Regions from separate parts of the Alteromonas sp. M12 genome, predicted to be linked through region 2. Evidence: predicted binding sites of a transcription regulator. Region 2 holds the regulator's gene; each other region holds the start of a gene.
The links. The regulator FNR, encoded in region 2, switches genes on or off when oxygen is low (the NO sensors DNR and NnrR bind a similar motif). The targets are predictions, from matches to a motif close to TTGATCTAGATCAA.
Positions count from the first base shown of each region.

Region 1: a site for FNR is predicted at 781-794, ahead of ccoG (cytochrome c oxidase accessory protein CcoG). Genes of this name have one in related genera too.
Region 3: a site for FNR is predicted at 1,627-1,640, ahead of VUI23_RS21070 (STAS/SEC14 domain-containing protein). Genes of this name have one in related genera too.
Region 4: a site for FNR is predicted at 1,374-1,387, ahead of gltA (citrate synthase). Genes of this name have one in related genera too.

Region 1 is NZ_CP144164.1:871,362-874,612, reverse strand. It holds gene rutR (HTH-type transcriptional regulator RutR) at 72-749, shown strand; gene ccoG (cytochrome c oxidase accessory protein CcoG) at 896-2,326, shown strand; gene VUI23_RS03670 (serine/threonine protein kinase) at 2,323-3,251, shown strand, end outside.
Region 2 is NZ_CP144164.1:2,538,156-2,541,406, reverse strand. It holds gene ttcA (tRNA 2-thiocytidine(32) synthetase TtcA) at 16-903, opposite strand; gene uspE (universal stress protein UspE) at 1,040-1,972, opposite strand; gene fnr (fumarate/nitrate reduction transcriptional regulator Fnr) at 2,087-2,824, opposite strand; gene VUI23_RS10815 (sulfite exporter TauE/SafE family protein) at 2,850-3,251, opposite strand, start outside.
Region 3 is NZ_CP144164.1:4,900,615-4,903,865, reverse strand. It holds gene VUI23_RS21080 (hypothetical protein) at 1-568, shown strand, start outside; gene VUI23_RS21075 (2OG-Fe(II) oxygenase) at 823-1,497, shown strand; gene VUI23_RS21070 (STAS/SEC14 domain-containing protein) at 1,764-2,150, shown strand; gene VUI23_RS21065 (DUF1801 domain-containing protein) at 2,237-2,656, shown strand; gene VUI23_RS21060 (hypothetical protein) at 2,672-3,127, shown strand; gene VUI23_RS21055 (DoxX-like family protein) at 3,118-3,251, shown strand, end outside.
Region 4 is NZ_CP144164.1:2,254,340-2,257,590, forward strand. It holds gene gltA (citrate synthase) at 1-1,182, opposite strand, end outside; gene sdhC (succinate dehydrogenase, cytochrome b556 subunit) at 1,586-1,960, shown strand; gene sdhD (succinate dehydrogenase, hydrophobic membrane anchor protein) at 1,954-2,304, shown strand; gene sdhA (succinate dehydrogenase flavoprotein subunit) at 2,301-3,251, shown strand, end outside.

The sequences.
Region 1 (3,251 bases), 1.7 Mb from region 2:
TGCTTAATTTCTCAATCTTGGTTAAAACATAAAGGACAGGGAATAAACTAAAATGGGATATAAGTAGACATATGAGTTCAACATTAGTGAAAAAAACACAAAAAAAGTCGAAACGTGTCTCAAGCCCCAAAACGCAAAGTAAGCGTACTGAAGCAAAACGCAATAAACGAAAAGTGATAATGCAAGCGGCCCTCGACTTGTTTTCGAGTAATGGTGTGCACGGCACAAGTGTTGAACAGATCGCAGACTTAGCCAAAGTATCGAAAACAAACTTACTCTACTATTTTGCTAGTAAAGAACAGCTTTATGTAGAGGTAATTCAGCAATTATTAGACGTTTGGTTAATGCCACTACAGGGGTTTAATTCAGAGCAAGATCCCATCGAAGCCATTTCGAATTATATCGAAGTAAAATTAGCTTTATCTCGCGACAACCCCAAGGAATCTCGTTTATTTTGTATGGAAGTAGTGCAAGGTGCTCCGCTTTTGTTCAATCAACTCGAATCACCACTGAGGGCAATTGTTGAAGCCAAAGTTCAAGTTATTTCAGGTTGGATTGAAGCCGGTAAACTGGCGCCAATCGATCCCTATCATTTAATTTTCAGTATTTGGGCAACAACCCAACACTATGCTGATTTCCGTGTGCAAGTGGAGGCTGTAACCGGTCAAAATTTAGATGACCCGGAATTTTTTGCGTCGACCTTAAATAACATTCAGTCTATTGTTCTTAACGGGGTGCGACCTAAATAGGGTTGAATCGATAAAAAAACCAGTTAATTCATTGATCCAGATTAACAACTAGCGAGCAGTCTGTGCGATAATAGGGGGATTAATTACTAACCTATAGAAATTTCGAATTCGCCGGAGTTTCTAGCAGTCCCGTAAAGGAAAGATGAATGAGTGAACGCATTCCAATCAAAGATATATCCGCTGTAAAAGTTCACCAACCAGAAGCCAGTCAACACGAAAACGCGTACACCCCACGAAGTCGAATATATGTCCGCGCTGTTGAAGGCACACTAGAAACCTTTCGACGTTTTTTTGGCTTAATATTTCTTGGCATTTTTGCGCTCATCCCGTGGATTCAATTTAACTCACATCAAGCGGTACTATTTGATATTGGAGCTCAGCGCTTTAATATATTTGGTCTGACTCTTTGGCCTCAAGATTTAACCTTATTGGCTTGGATCCTTATTATTGGTGCCTTCGCATTATTCTTTGTAACCACCTTTGCCGGACGAGTTTGGTGTGGCTTTATGTGTCCACAAACCACTTGGACTTTCATTTATATTTGGTTTGAAGAAAAAATAGAAGGTGCTAGAAACAAGCGGATTAAATTAGACCAGCGTGAAATGGATTTCGACAAATTCTGGCGAAAGGCGCTGAAACACTTCGCTTGGGTGTCGGTGGCCTTGTTAACAGCATTGACCTTTGTCGGTTATTTCACGCCGATTAACCAGTTATTTATTGATTTCTTTACCTTTGACGTTAGTTTTTGGGCGGGCTTTTCAGTCATTTTCTTTACGGTTTGCACATACGGTAATGCTGGCTGGATGCGTGAAATTATGTGTACTCACATATGCCCCTACGCCAGATTTCAATCAGCAATGTTTGATAAAGATACCTTTACCGTTGCGTATAATCCAACTCGAGGCGAAAAACGAGGACCTCGTTCCAGAAAAACCAGTCACGAAGAGATTAAACAAAAAGGCATTGGTGACTGTATCGATTGCAACTTGTGTGTTCAAGTGTGCCCAACAGGTATAGATATCCGCAATGGTTTGCAATACGAATGTATTAACTGCGGTGCCTGTGTAGACGCGTGTAATGGGGTAATGGAAAAAATGAATTATCCCAAAGGACTCATTAGCTTTACGTCAGAACATGAATTGGCCGGCGGTAAAACTAAGATATTCCGTCCCAAATTGATTGGTTATGCCATAGTACTGTTTATCATGACCTCTCTTTTGGCCTATGAAATTATTGCACGGGTACCACTAGAAGTAGACATTATCAGAGACCGAAATTCGTTATTCAGAGAAACAAATGATGGTCTAATTGAAAATGTTTATACCTTAAAAGTACTGAATAAATCCCAAGCTGAGCACACCTATAAAATTGATGTGGTTGGCTTAGAAGGCAATAAATATATCGGTCCAACTCAGGTGACTGTTGCTGGCGGGGAAGTGTTGAACTTACCTATTAGCATCGCAATCGATCCCTATGCGTTAAATGAAACCGTGACTGAATTTCAGTTTAAGGTGACCTCAACAGACAGTGACGATCCTGTTCAAATGAGTGAAACTAGTAAGTTCATATATCGATGAGTGACTCAATTGCGACTACCTTTGATTTTGCGCAACTTGGTCCTGATACAATACTGGATGCCATTGAATCCCGAGGATACCTAGTAGATTCGGGCTTGTTGGCACTGAACAGTTATGAAAACAGGGTTTATCAATTTATTTGCGATGATAAGCGTCGATATGTGGCTAAGTTTTACCGACCACAGCGCTGGAGTCGCGAGCAAATTCAGGAGGAACATGACTTCGCACAAGAACTGCATGATCATGAAATTCCTGTGGTTGCACCTTTACGCACCAATAATGAATCATTACATAGTTATCAGGGTTTTTACTTTGCCATCTTCCCATCGGTTGGTGGCAGACAATTTGAAGTCGATAATCTAGATCAGCTTGAATGGATGGGACGGTTTATCGGTCGCATCCATCAAGTATCTAAAGGCCAGCCGTTTAGTTTCCGCCCTACTTTTAGTATTCAAGAGCATTTGCTTGATGCAAACGCAACCTTGCATAAAACCGAACTTATCCCCAGCAGTTTGCATACGGCTTTTTTTACGATTTTAGAACAAGTTACTGAATTAGCGGCAAGCTTGTATAAACCGAATTCATCCATTCGTCTGCACGGCGACTGTCATCCTGGCAATATTCTATGGCGAGATGGCCCAACCTTTGTCGACTTAGATGATTGTAGAATGGGACCTGCAATTCAGGATCTTTGGATGATGTTGTCTGGTGATACCTACCAACAACGAATCCAAATGGACACATTGGTAGAAGCCTATGAAGAATTTTCACAATTTGACAGCAGCCAACTCAGTTTAATTGAACCATTGCGGGCAATGCGCATGGTCCATTATATGGCTTGGTTATCCCGCCGTTGGCAAGATCCTGCCTTCCCGCAAGCGTTCCCTTGGTTTGCCGACGCCAAATATTGGGAACAACAAATATT
Region 2 (3,251 bases):
TTACTAAAATGATCCTTAACTAATATTGATTATTTTGACAGTGTCATCAGCACTTGTTGAAGGTGTAGAAAAATCTTCTTGATCAAATCCAATATCACCGTTAACAAACGGTGTTTGTTGCGTCTCTAAGGTTTTAAAGTCGAAAAGTTCACTATCGGCAAGATGCGAAGGCACGACATTCTGCATTGCCCTAAACATACTTTCAATCCTACCCGGAAAACGCTTGTTCCAGTCTACTAGCATGTTTTTAATAACTTTGCGTTGTAGGTTCTCTTGCGAGCCACATAAATTACAAGGAATAATCGGGAACTCAATTAAATCAGAATATTGTGTAATTTCTTTTTCAGCACAGTAGGCTAGGGGGCGAATGACCATTTGTTTGCCATCATCGCTGACTAACTTGGGAGGCATAGATTTTAAGCGTCCGCCATAAAACATGTTTAAGAATAGTGTTTCTAACATGTCGTCACGGTGGTGCCCCAACGCGATTTTAGTTGCGCCTAGTCGGGTTGCCGTCTTGTAAAGTATCCCTCTGCGTAATCTAGAGCATAGTGAACAAGTTGTTTTTCCCTCTGGAATTTTATCTTTTACAATCGAATAGGTGTCTTCCGTGACGATTTCAAATGGAACTTGCAATTCTTGTAAGTAGTTAGGCAGTATCTCAGCGGGGAAGCCTGGTTGTTTCTGATCTAAATTAACCGCAATAATTTCAAATTTAATTGGCGCAATCTTTTGCAGAAACATTAAAATATCAAGCATGGTGTAACTGTCTTTTCCGCCAGACAGGCAGACCATTACCTTATCGCCATCTTCGATCATATTAAAATCGGCAATTGCTTTGCCTACATTTCGTCTTAGGCGCTTTTGAAGTTTATTAAAACTGTATTTTTTACTCTCAGACAGAGACTCGACCTTACTCATCTTATTCCTAGAAAAACATTGCTATCAGCGCGGATTATACCTGTCCTCATAAAGGACATAAACACCCTAAATTTAAATGTTTGCAGTCATTTTCTAAGAATCACAAGGTTATGTAAGGTTAATGTTTAAGAGGACACTCAAAGCCTTCTGGTTTAATTGCTAAAACGTCACAATTGAGTGAATCTATTGTATGTTCAGCCGTGTTACCGATAAGGGCGGCTGTAATACCGGTGCGACCTACAGTACCGATAACCACTAACTCTGCGTCGATAGCTTTTGCCACTGAAGGAATGACATCCTCAGGCAAACCTTCACTAAGATGCTGATTTTCTTGTGGGATATTGAATTCTTGAGCGTGCTCAAGCATACATTTGGCGTGGTGTTGTTTAACTGACTCTGTATAGCCAACCGGATCGAACTCTGGTATTTCGATGGCAATATTAACCGGTGTACCTGGGTAAGAATTAACCAAGTTTACATGTCCTTCCAGTAAATCAGCCATCAATCCAGCGGTTTTAGTGATTAACTTGTTTAAGCTATGATGTTCTTCATCTTCACTGCCCACATCTACCGCAGCTAAAATATTGCCATTAATAGGCCAATCATGTTCTTTAACAAGTAAAACTGGAACCGGTGATTTACGTAGGATATGCCAATCAGTCGGGGTGAATATCACTGACTTTAGGGTGTCATGCTCGTGGGTTCCTTTGACGATTAAATCATAGCTGTGATCAATCACTTCGAACAATACACTTTCATATGGCCGATTATGCCAGACCACTTTTATATCTACTGAAATAGATGAGTTAGCCGCTAGGGGTTCAACTATATTGGCAAGCCAATCGGTTTTGTCATCCACCACAGCTTGGCGCATCGTTTCTCTTTCATCCACGGTGAGCATAGTGGTCATTTCATAAGAGAAATCATATATGGAGAGAAACGCGGTAATACTAGCGCCGGTTTTTTCTGCCAATAAAAGCGCTCTTCTAAACGCTTTTTGATCTTCTGAAGTTGGGTCTACAACAGCTAGTATTTTGTTAAATACGGACATAAATTAATTCCCTTCAAACGTTTACACTACGTATATTAAGTGTATGGCTACTTTAGCTAGTTTGCCAATTAACAGACTAATTGTTTTGACCTGAATCAATTTAAATTAAAAGACTTAACCGCAGGCTTGTTTATTTAAAACGTGTTCACCAAGTTTCTCTCTAAGTACCGCCAAATTGAGAATTTGTATAAATTTCCCATCAACTTTGATGATATTTTCTTTTTGAAAACGGGTGAGTAAACGACTCACGGTTTCAACAGTTAAACCAAGGTGATTACCAATTTCGTTTCGGGTCATGGTTAAATTAAATTCTAATTCAGAAAAACCGCGAGAGCGAAAACGATCTGATAGATTAATTAGGAAGTGGGCAAGACGTTCTTCTGCTGTGCGCTTGTTTAATAACATCATGAGACTGTGATCTTGGTTTATTTCTGTGCTCATAATTTTAAGCATTTCTTTGCGCAGTGTAGGAAGTTGTGCGCTCATAATATCTAACTTGTCGTAAGGTAACTCACAAACCATGGAGGTTTCCATCGCTTGATTATAACTTTGATATTTTTCAGAAAATAGTCCATCAAAGCCGACAATATCACCGGGAAAATGAAACCCTGTAATTTGTTGTTCGCCATCGGGAGAGGTTATGTAAGATTTAAATGAGCCCGTTCTTACTGCAAACAGCGACGTAAATTTTTGCCCAGGAATAGTTAATTGATCATTTTTATGCAAAGGGCGCTTGCGTTCTATGATTTCGTCCAAACTCTCCATTTCAGTCTGATTCAGAGCCACCGGTATACATAGGTGATTAAAACTGCAGTTTTGACAGCGAATACTGAACTTGTTCGGATCTGACATTAGTTAATTCCAATTAATTCATTAGTTACCAATTATGAATCCCTTGGTAACATAAAATCAAGCCAAATAAGCATAATAAGACTGCAACGCTTCGTTTTACCACTGGTTGGGTCAACCATCCTCTTATTTGGCTGGCGCTGGCTCCCATTGCTAACATGATGGGCAAAGTTCCCAAGCCAAAGCAAAACATGGTGATAGCACCTTGTACCGCACTGCCGGTGGAAACACTCCATGTTAACGTCGAATAAACCAATCCACAGGGCAACCAGCCCCAGATTAGGCCATAGGGTACAGCATAGATTGGGTGTTTAAAGGGAATGAAACGCTTTGATATGGGACTAATTATACGCCAAAAAATAGCGCCAACTTTTTCTACTTTAACCAGTAGTTTTGACCACTGTCCCACATATAATCCAAGCAGAACCAT
Region 3 (3,251 bases), 2.4 Mb from region 2:
GAAAATTAAAAGACTAGCCACATGTGTATTGTTATTATGTTTGGCAGCTTGTCAGCCAACCTCTCCAACCCAAACCGTGAATTATGAAGCGCAAGGTAATTTGCAATCATCCACTGCGCTAGGTTGCGTGGGCATTGATGATGTAAATTCGTCGCACACGCCTGCCGATCTATTTTTAGGTTTAACAGAGTGCATTGAACAGGATGAATTTGATAAGGCGTCAGATCTATATTTAGTGGCTATGAGCTATGGTTATTTTGATACTCGCAGAGTTGCAGATCGTTCTGGCCACCAAGCAATTATGGTATTGAGAATGAATTCCTTTGGCGACCAAGAACAACAAACCTTGAATGAACTATTAACTTACATAATGCAGAAAACATCGAATAATTCTGCTACTTGTAAACATCTGAAAAAACTAGGGAAGCCTACCTATATACCCACTTACATGATCCAACATGGCATAGGCTCGTTTACAGAACAAAAACACAGCAATGGTCTTATTGAAGATTTTGATGCCGACACTGCTTGGCAAGAGGCGCGCTCGGTAGTGGCTAATTGTTCTTAAAACCTACTCTAAACCCTATAAAAAAACGCGCTACTGCTATGTCGTTACAGGCTTATAATTGGTGCGTAAGCGGTAATTACGTTTTAGATAAATAATAAACTTAGTAAAATGTTCAAATGGTCGTATACTCGCCACCCTGGCGAGTATTGCACAGATTTTAAGCGTTAATTGGCGTTTTTTTGCATTTTACATCTCCAGATAATCATCCATTTTCTTTCAATTTAAATTAATTAGGCTTTTGTAAGGTAACAAACGTGAGCGCCATCCAATCTTTGGTTCTGAAAAGTGATAACAGTGGTTTTGACGAAACCTTGTTTGCGGCTATTGCTGATGATTTATATCACCAAGGGTACAGCATTAAACCTGTTGCGTTACCAAGTGCGCTTTGCACTTCCATGAGCCAATATCAGCTGAAAATGGACGAGCAACGTTTTAAGGCTGCTGGCATTGGCCGAGGAAATGATTACCTGAAAAATGAATTTGTCAGAACCGACGAAATTTGTTGGATCACCGGAAAATCACCAGAGGAAGTTGAGTGGTTAAATTGGACCGCCCAGCTACAACGCTATTTAAATAGCCGATTGTTTCTTGGCTTGTTTTCGTTTGAAAGTCACTTTGCGCATTATGCCCCCGGAATGTATTACAAACGTCATTATGATGCGTTTAAAGGCGAAGCCCAGCGTGTGTTATCAATAGTGACATACCTTAATTCTGGTTGGGCAATCGATGACGGTGGTGAGTTAGTCCTGTTTACCGACGATAACGACATTGAAGGGATTAAAGTTGTTCCGTTGATGGGAACCATAGTGGTTTTCTTAAGTGAAGATTTTCCCCATGAAGTTTTGCCAGCGCAACGTGATCGCTATTCAATTGCCGGATGGTATCGAGTCAACACTTCTGTTTCTGAACGAGTGGATCCTCCTTTATAAGTTTTTTGTGTAATCCAGATTTTGCTCTGGCTAGCATCGTCAATCCAATCACAAGAAGGTTAATTTTGAGCTTACAGTAGCACTGACTCGATGAATCTAAAAAGTTGACGAAAATTAAATTCGTTTCTTTTGATTTCAATCAAGTTATGGGTTTGAAAACTTTCATGAAAGCCGCAATGTATTCCTTATAGCGAGTATAATTTGATCATACAGTCAGCAATACGAGACTGCATTTGAATCTAATCTGAGCATAAGGAATTAGTATGATGAAAGTAAAAAAACACGGCTTATCTATTGGTATTGAACGAGTAGAACAGAATTTTTTCCTATCCATGCAAATTGTTGGAAAGTTAACTCACGAAGATTACGAAATTATCACACCACTTATTGACTCTGCGCTAACCCAAGTGAAAGATCCGAAAGTTAACGCCTTCATAGATGCAACTGAACTAGAAGGCTGGGATTTAAGGGCGGCTTGGGATGATTTCAAAATTGGTTTAAAGTACAACAATGAATTCAACAAAATCGCTATTTATGGCAGTAAAAAATGGCAACAGTATGCGGCGAAGATTGGCACTTGGTTTATTTCCGGTGAAGTAAAGTACTTTGACAATCCTGAAGACGCAATGGAATGGTTAAAACCTTCAGTATAGGCGACAAAAACAATCAAGTTTAGCGACCATAAGTGGCGAAATTGATTTGCATTTTTGTGGGTAATTAACCTGAGTACAGGAGCAATATGGTCTTTACGCAAGGGCAGTCGGTGCTAAACCGAATCAATAGTTACCCACAAAAACCACGCAACCAGTTGTTATGTTTACGCGACCTAATTTTACGTGTGGCAACTAATACCCCCGAAGTAAAATACCTCGAAGAGACGTTGAAGTGGGGAGAACCGAGCTACCTTAGCAAAACCGGTAGTACCCTAAGAATGGATTGGAAGCCTAAAGATCCAAACAATATCTTCATTTATGTTAACTGCCAAACTAAGTTAATAGAAACCTTTAAAGAACTGTACTGCAGACGCTTGCAGTTTGTTGGCAATCGAGCAATTTTGTTGCCATTGGCGCTCGAATTGCCTGAAACTGAGCTATACCATTGCATAGCACTCACTCTTAAATACCATAAAATTAAACATCTGCCTTTGTTAGGGTGTTAAAAACACAGTATTTGCGTGTTAGTATTTTATTCAGATGAAATCGATGAACGAGTCTCAGTCAAGGTGAAAAAAGCCAAGAAAAACCTATTTTTGGTCGAATCTCTTTGTGGTTTTTGCGCGGTTGTTGCGCTATGGATCGCAGTGATAGATTCTGGCTTTATCGTTGGCATGGAAATGATCAGTCGTGGTTTTGAGATTGGTTATTTAATTGTTTTTGGTATTATTTTGAGTTCAGTTGGCATTTGGGGGCTATTCCAATTGCTGTTAAAGTTAGTGTTTCCTGATGCCTACGAAGAGAGTATTTCTTTTTATCGTTTTCACCTGATTTGTGGTGGCATTGGCTGCGTGTTGTGTACGTTATTTTTCATCGATTACAATCCTCTTTTCGCCTTCATTTGTCCTTTTCCTTTGCTGGTTTCTAGCTACCTTTATCGTAAAAAATTACGCTTTGAACAGTTTGAATGTTGTTAACTGTGTCGGTTGTGCAGCTAGCTAGGTTTACCATAGGCTTGGCTTGGATTTATCACGGCTTAGTGCCTAAGTTGTTGCATGTTGCGCCGTTGGAAATGCTGATGACAGCCAGCCTTGGGTTTTC
Region 4 (3,251 bases), 280 kb from region 2:
ATGAGAAACCCAACCAACAGTTCTTGCTAATGCGAATATACAAGTAAACATGTTAGTAGGAATGCCAATTGCTTTAAGAATGATACCTGAATAAAAATCCACATTCGGGAAAAGTTTCTTCTCTGCGAAATAGGGGTCGCTCAAGGCGATTTTTTCAAGTTCCATAGCTACATTTAGCAAAGGATCATCGATATTCATTTCTTCTAGCACTTCGTGACAGCTTTCACGCATAACAGTTGCACGAGGATCGTGGTTTTTATAAACACGGTGCCCGAATCCCATTAGTCTGAAAGGGTCATTCTTGTCTTTAGCGCGGTCGATAAACTCTGGAATACGGTCAACACTGCCTATTTCTTGCAGCATGTTTAAGCAAGCTTCATTAGCTCCACCGTGAGCTGGTCCCCATAAAGATGCAACACCAGCTGCGATACACGCATATGGGTTAGCACCTGAAGAACCTGCAAGTCTTACTGTAGAAGTCGATGCATTTTGCTCGTGGTCAGCATGCAGCGTAAAGATACGATCCATAGCTTTAGCAACAGCAGGGCTGATTTTGTAATCTTCAGCTGGTACAGAAAACATCATGTTTAAGAAGTTTTCTGCATAACTTAGATCATTTCGAGGATAAACAAAGGGTTGACCAACATTATATTTGTAACACATGGCTACTAAAGTAGGCATTTTAGCGATTAAGCGATATGCACTACGAAGACGTTGTTCAGGATCTGAAATATCTAAATCATCATGATAGAAGCTAGAAAGTGCGCCTACTGTTCCACATAACATGGCCATAGGATGCGCGTCTCTGCGGAAACCTCTAAAGAAATTTGTTAATTGATCGTGAACCAATGTGTGACGTGTAATAGTGTTTTTGAAATCAGCATATTCTTCTGAAGTTGGCGTTTTGTCGTGTAACAACATATAACAAACTTCAATATAATCAGCGTCTCTGGCAAGCTCTTCGATTGAATAACCTCTATGAAGCAATACGCCTTTAGCTCCATCAATAAACGTGATGGATGATTCGCAAGAACCAGTAGCCATAAAACCAGGGTCAAAAGTGAAGTAACCGCTAGAGCCTAAAGCTCGAACATCTATTACGTCGTTCCCAGCAGTTCCCGAAAGTACCGGAAGTTCTACCTCTTTGTCGCCTACCTTTAAAATGGCTTTAGTTTCTGCCATAAGATGTTCTCCTTAGACTAAGTTCTTAAACTGTTATAAATATCTTAAATAATAACAGCCATGAAAAAAAGTGTGCTATTTGTACTTAGAAAGTTGCTGCAAGTCAATTTTAATACATGAATGTTTAATATTTATTCTCATAATGTATTCAGAATACCTATTAATATCGAAAACTTTGAATAAACAGTTTTTTTATCTAGAACAAAAATTGTAATTAAGCTCAACGCTGGATATACTTTGTGCCACTAAATGAAAAAAAACGCTTAGTTGTTAAAGGTTTAATAGTTAATTAACAAAGTGTTAACAGTTGAACTTGTTCAACTCAGTTTTCGTTTATGCACTATACAATAAAATAACTTTAAATAAATGCGTCAAACCTCAACAATGATTACAGGCACATAAAGTGAAAAAACAAAGACCAGTCAATCTGCAACTCAATACGATAAGTTTTCCCCCTTCAGCTATAGTTTCTATTTTACATCGGGCAACCGGTGTCGCAATGTTCTTCGCTCTGATTTTCGTAATCTGGGCTTGGGCTGTATCTGTATCTTCCCTTGATGGGTTTAATACAGTGCAAGAAGTTATGGCAGGGCCCCTTGGTAAATTCGTGGCTATCGGTACTTTATCCGCATTGACCTATCATATCCTTGGCGGTATCCGTCACGTGATTATGGACATGGGTCATTGGGAAGAAATTCAGTCAGGTAATTTAAGCGCACAAGCCACTATTGGTTTGTGGGTGTTAGTGACTATCGTTATAGGAGTGATATTGTGGTAACGGAACAAGCGAGTTTGAAACGTAATGGAGTGCAAGATTTTGTTACTCTGCGTGCTACGGCACTTATCATTACCTTATTTTCTTTTTACATGACATATTTCTTTATCGCCACTCCTGTGGTGACTTTTGAAGTATGGAGAGATTTGTTCTCTAGCATATTTATGAAAGTTTTCACTTTCATTACGCTAGTCGCAATTATGTACCATGTAAGAATTGGTCTATGGCAAGTTTTAACCGATTATGTCAAGGCTCCAGGTTTAAGAGCAACGTTACAATATGTACTTAACATTATTGCTTTTGTTTATGTTGCAGTTGGTTTATTTGTTTTGTGGGGTGTGAAGTGAGTATTCCGGTTCATGAGTTCGATGCAGTAGTAGTAGGAGCTGGCGGCGCTGGAATGCGAGCAGCTTTACAAATTTCTCAATCAGGCAAGTCCTGTGCGTTACTTTCAAAAGTGTTTCCAACACGTTCACATACAGTGTCTGCCCAAGGCGGAATCACTGTAGCCTTAGGAAACGCCCATGAAGATAACTGGGAATGGCACATGTACGATACGGTTAAAGGTTCTGATTATATCGGTGACCAAGACGCTATCGAATATATGTGTAAGACTGGTCCTGAAGCGATCATTGAAATGGAAAATATGGGTTTGCCATTTTCTCGTTTTGAAGACGGTCGCATTTATCAACGTCCTTTCGGTGGTCAATCTCAAAACTTCGGCGGTGAGCAAGGCGCTCGTACAGCTGCAGCGGCTGACCGTACAGGCCACGCATTATTGCACTTGCTTTATCAGCAAAATGTTAAAAATAAAACAAAAGTATTCAGTGAATGGTATGCCCTTGATCTCGTCAAAAACCAAAATGGTGATGTAGTCGGTTGTACTGCTATTGACATTGAAAGTGGTGAAGTCGTTTACTTTAAATCTAAAGCGGTAGTATTGGCTACCGGTGGTGCAGGGCGTATATACGCTTCAACCACTAATGCACACATTAATACTGGCGACGGTGTTGGTATGGCATTAAGAGCTGGTGTTCCAGTTCAAGATATGGAAATGTGGCAGTTCCACCCAACAGGTATAGCCGGTGCTGGTACGCTAGTAACCGAAGGTTGCCGTGGTGAAGGTGGATACCTCCTTAATAAAGACGGTGAGCGTTTCATGGAACGTTATGCACCAAATGCTAAAGATTTGGCTGGTCGTGACGTTGTTGCCCGTTCAATGATGACTGAGATTCGTGAAGGTCGCGGATGTGAAGGTCCTTGGGGTACGCATATTAAACTTAAACTAGATCAC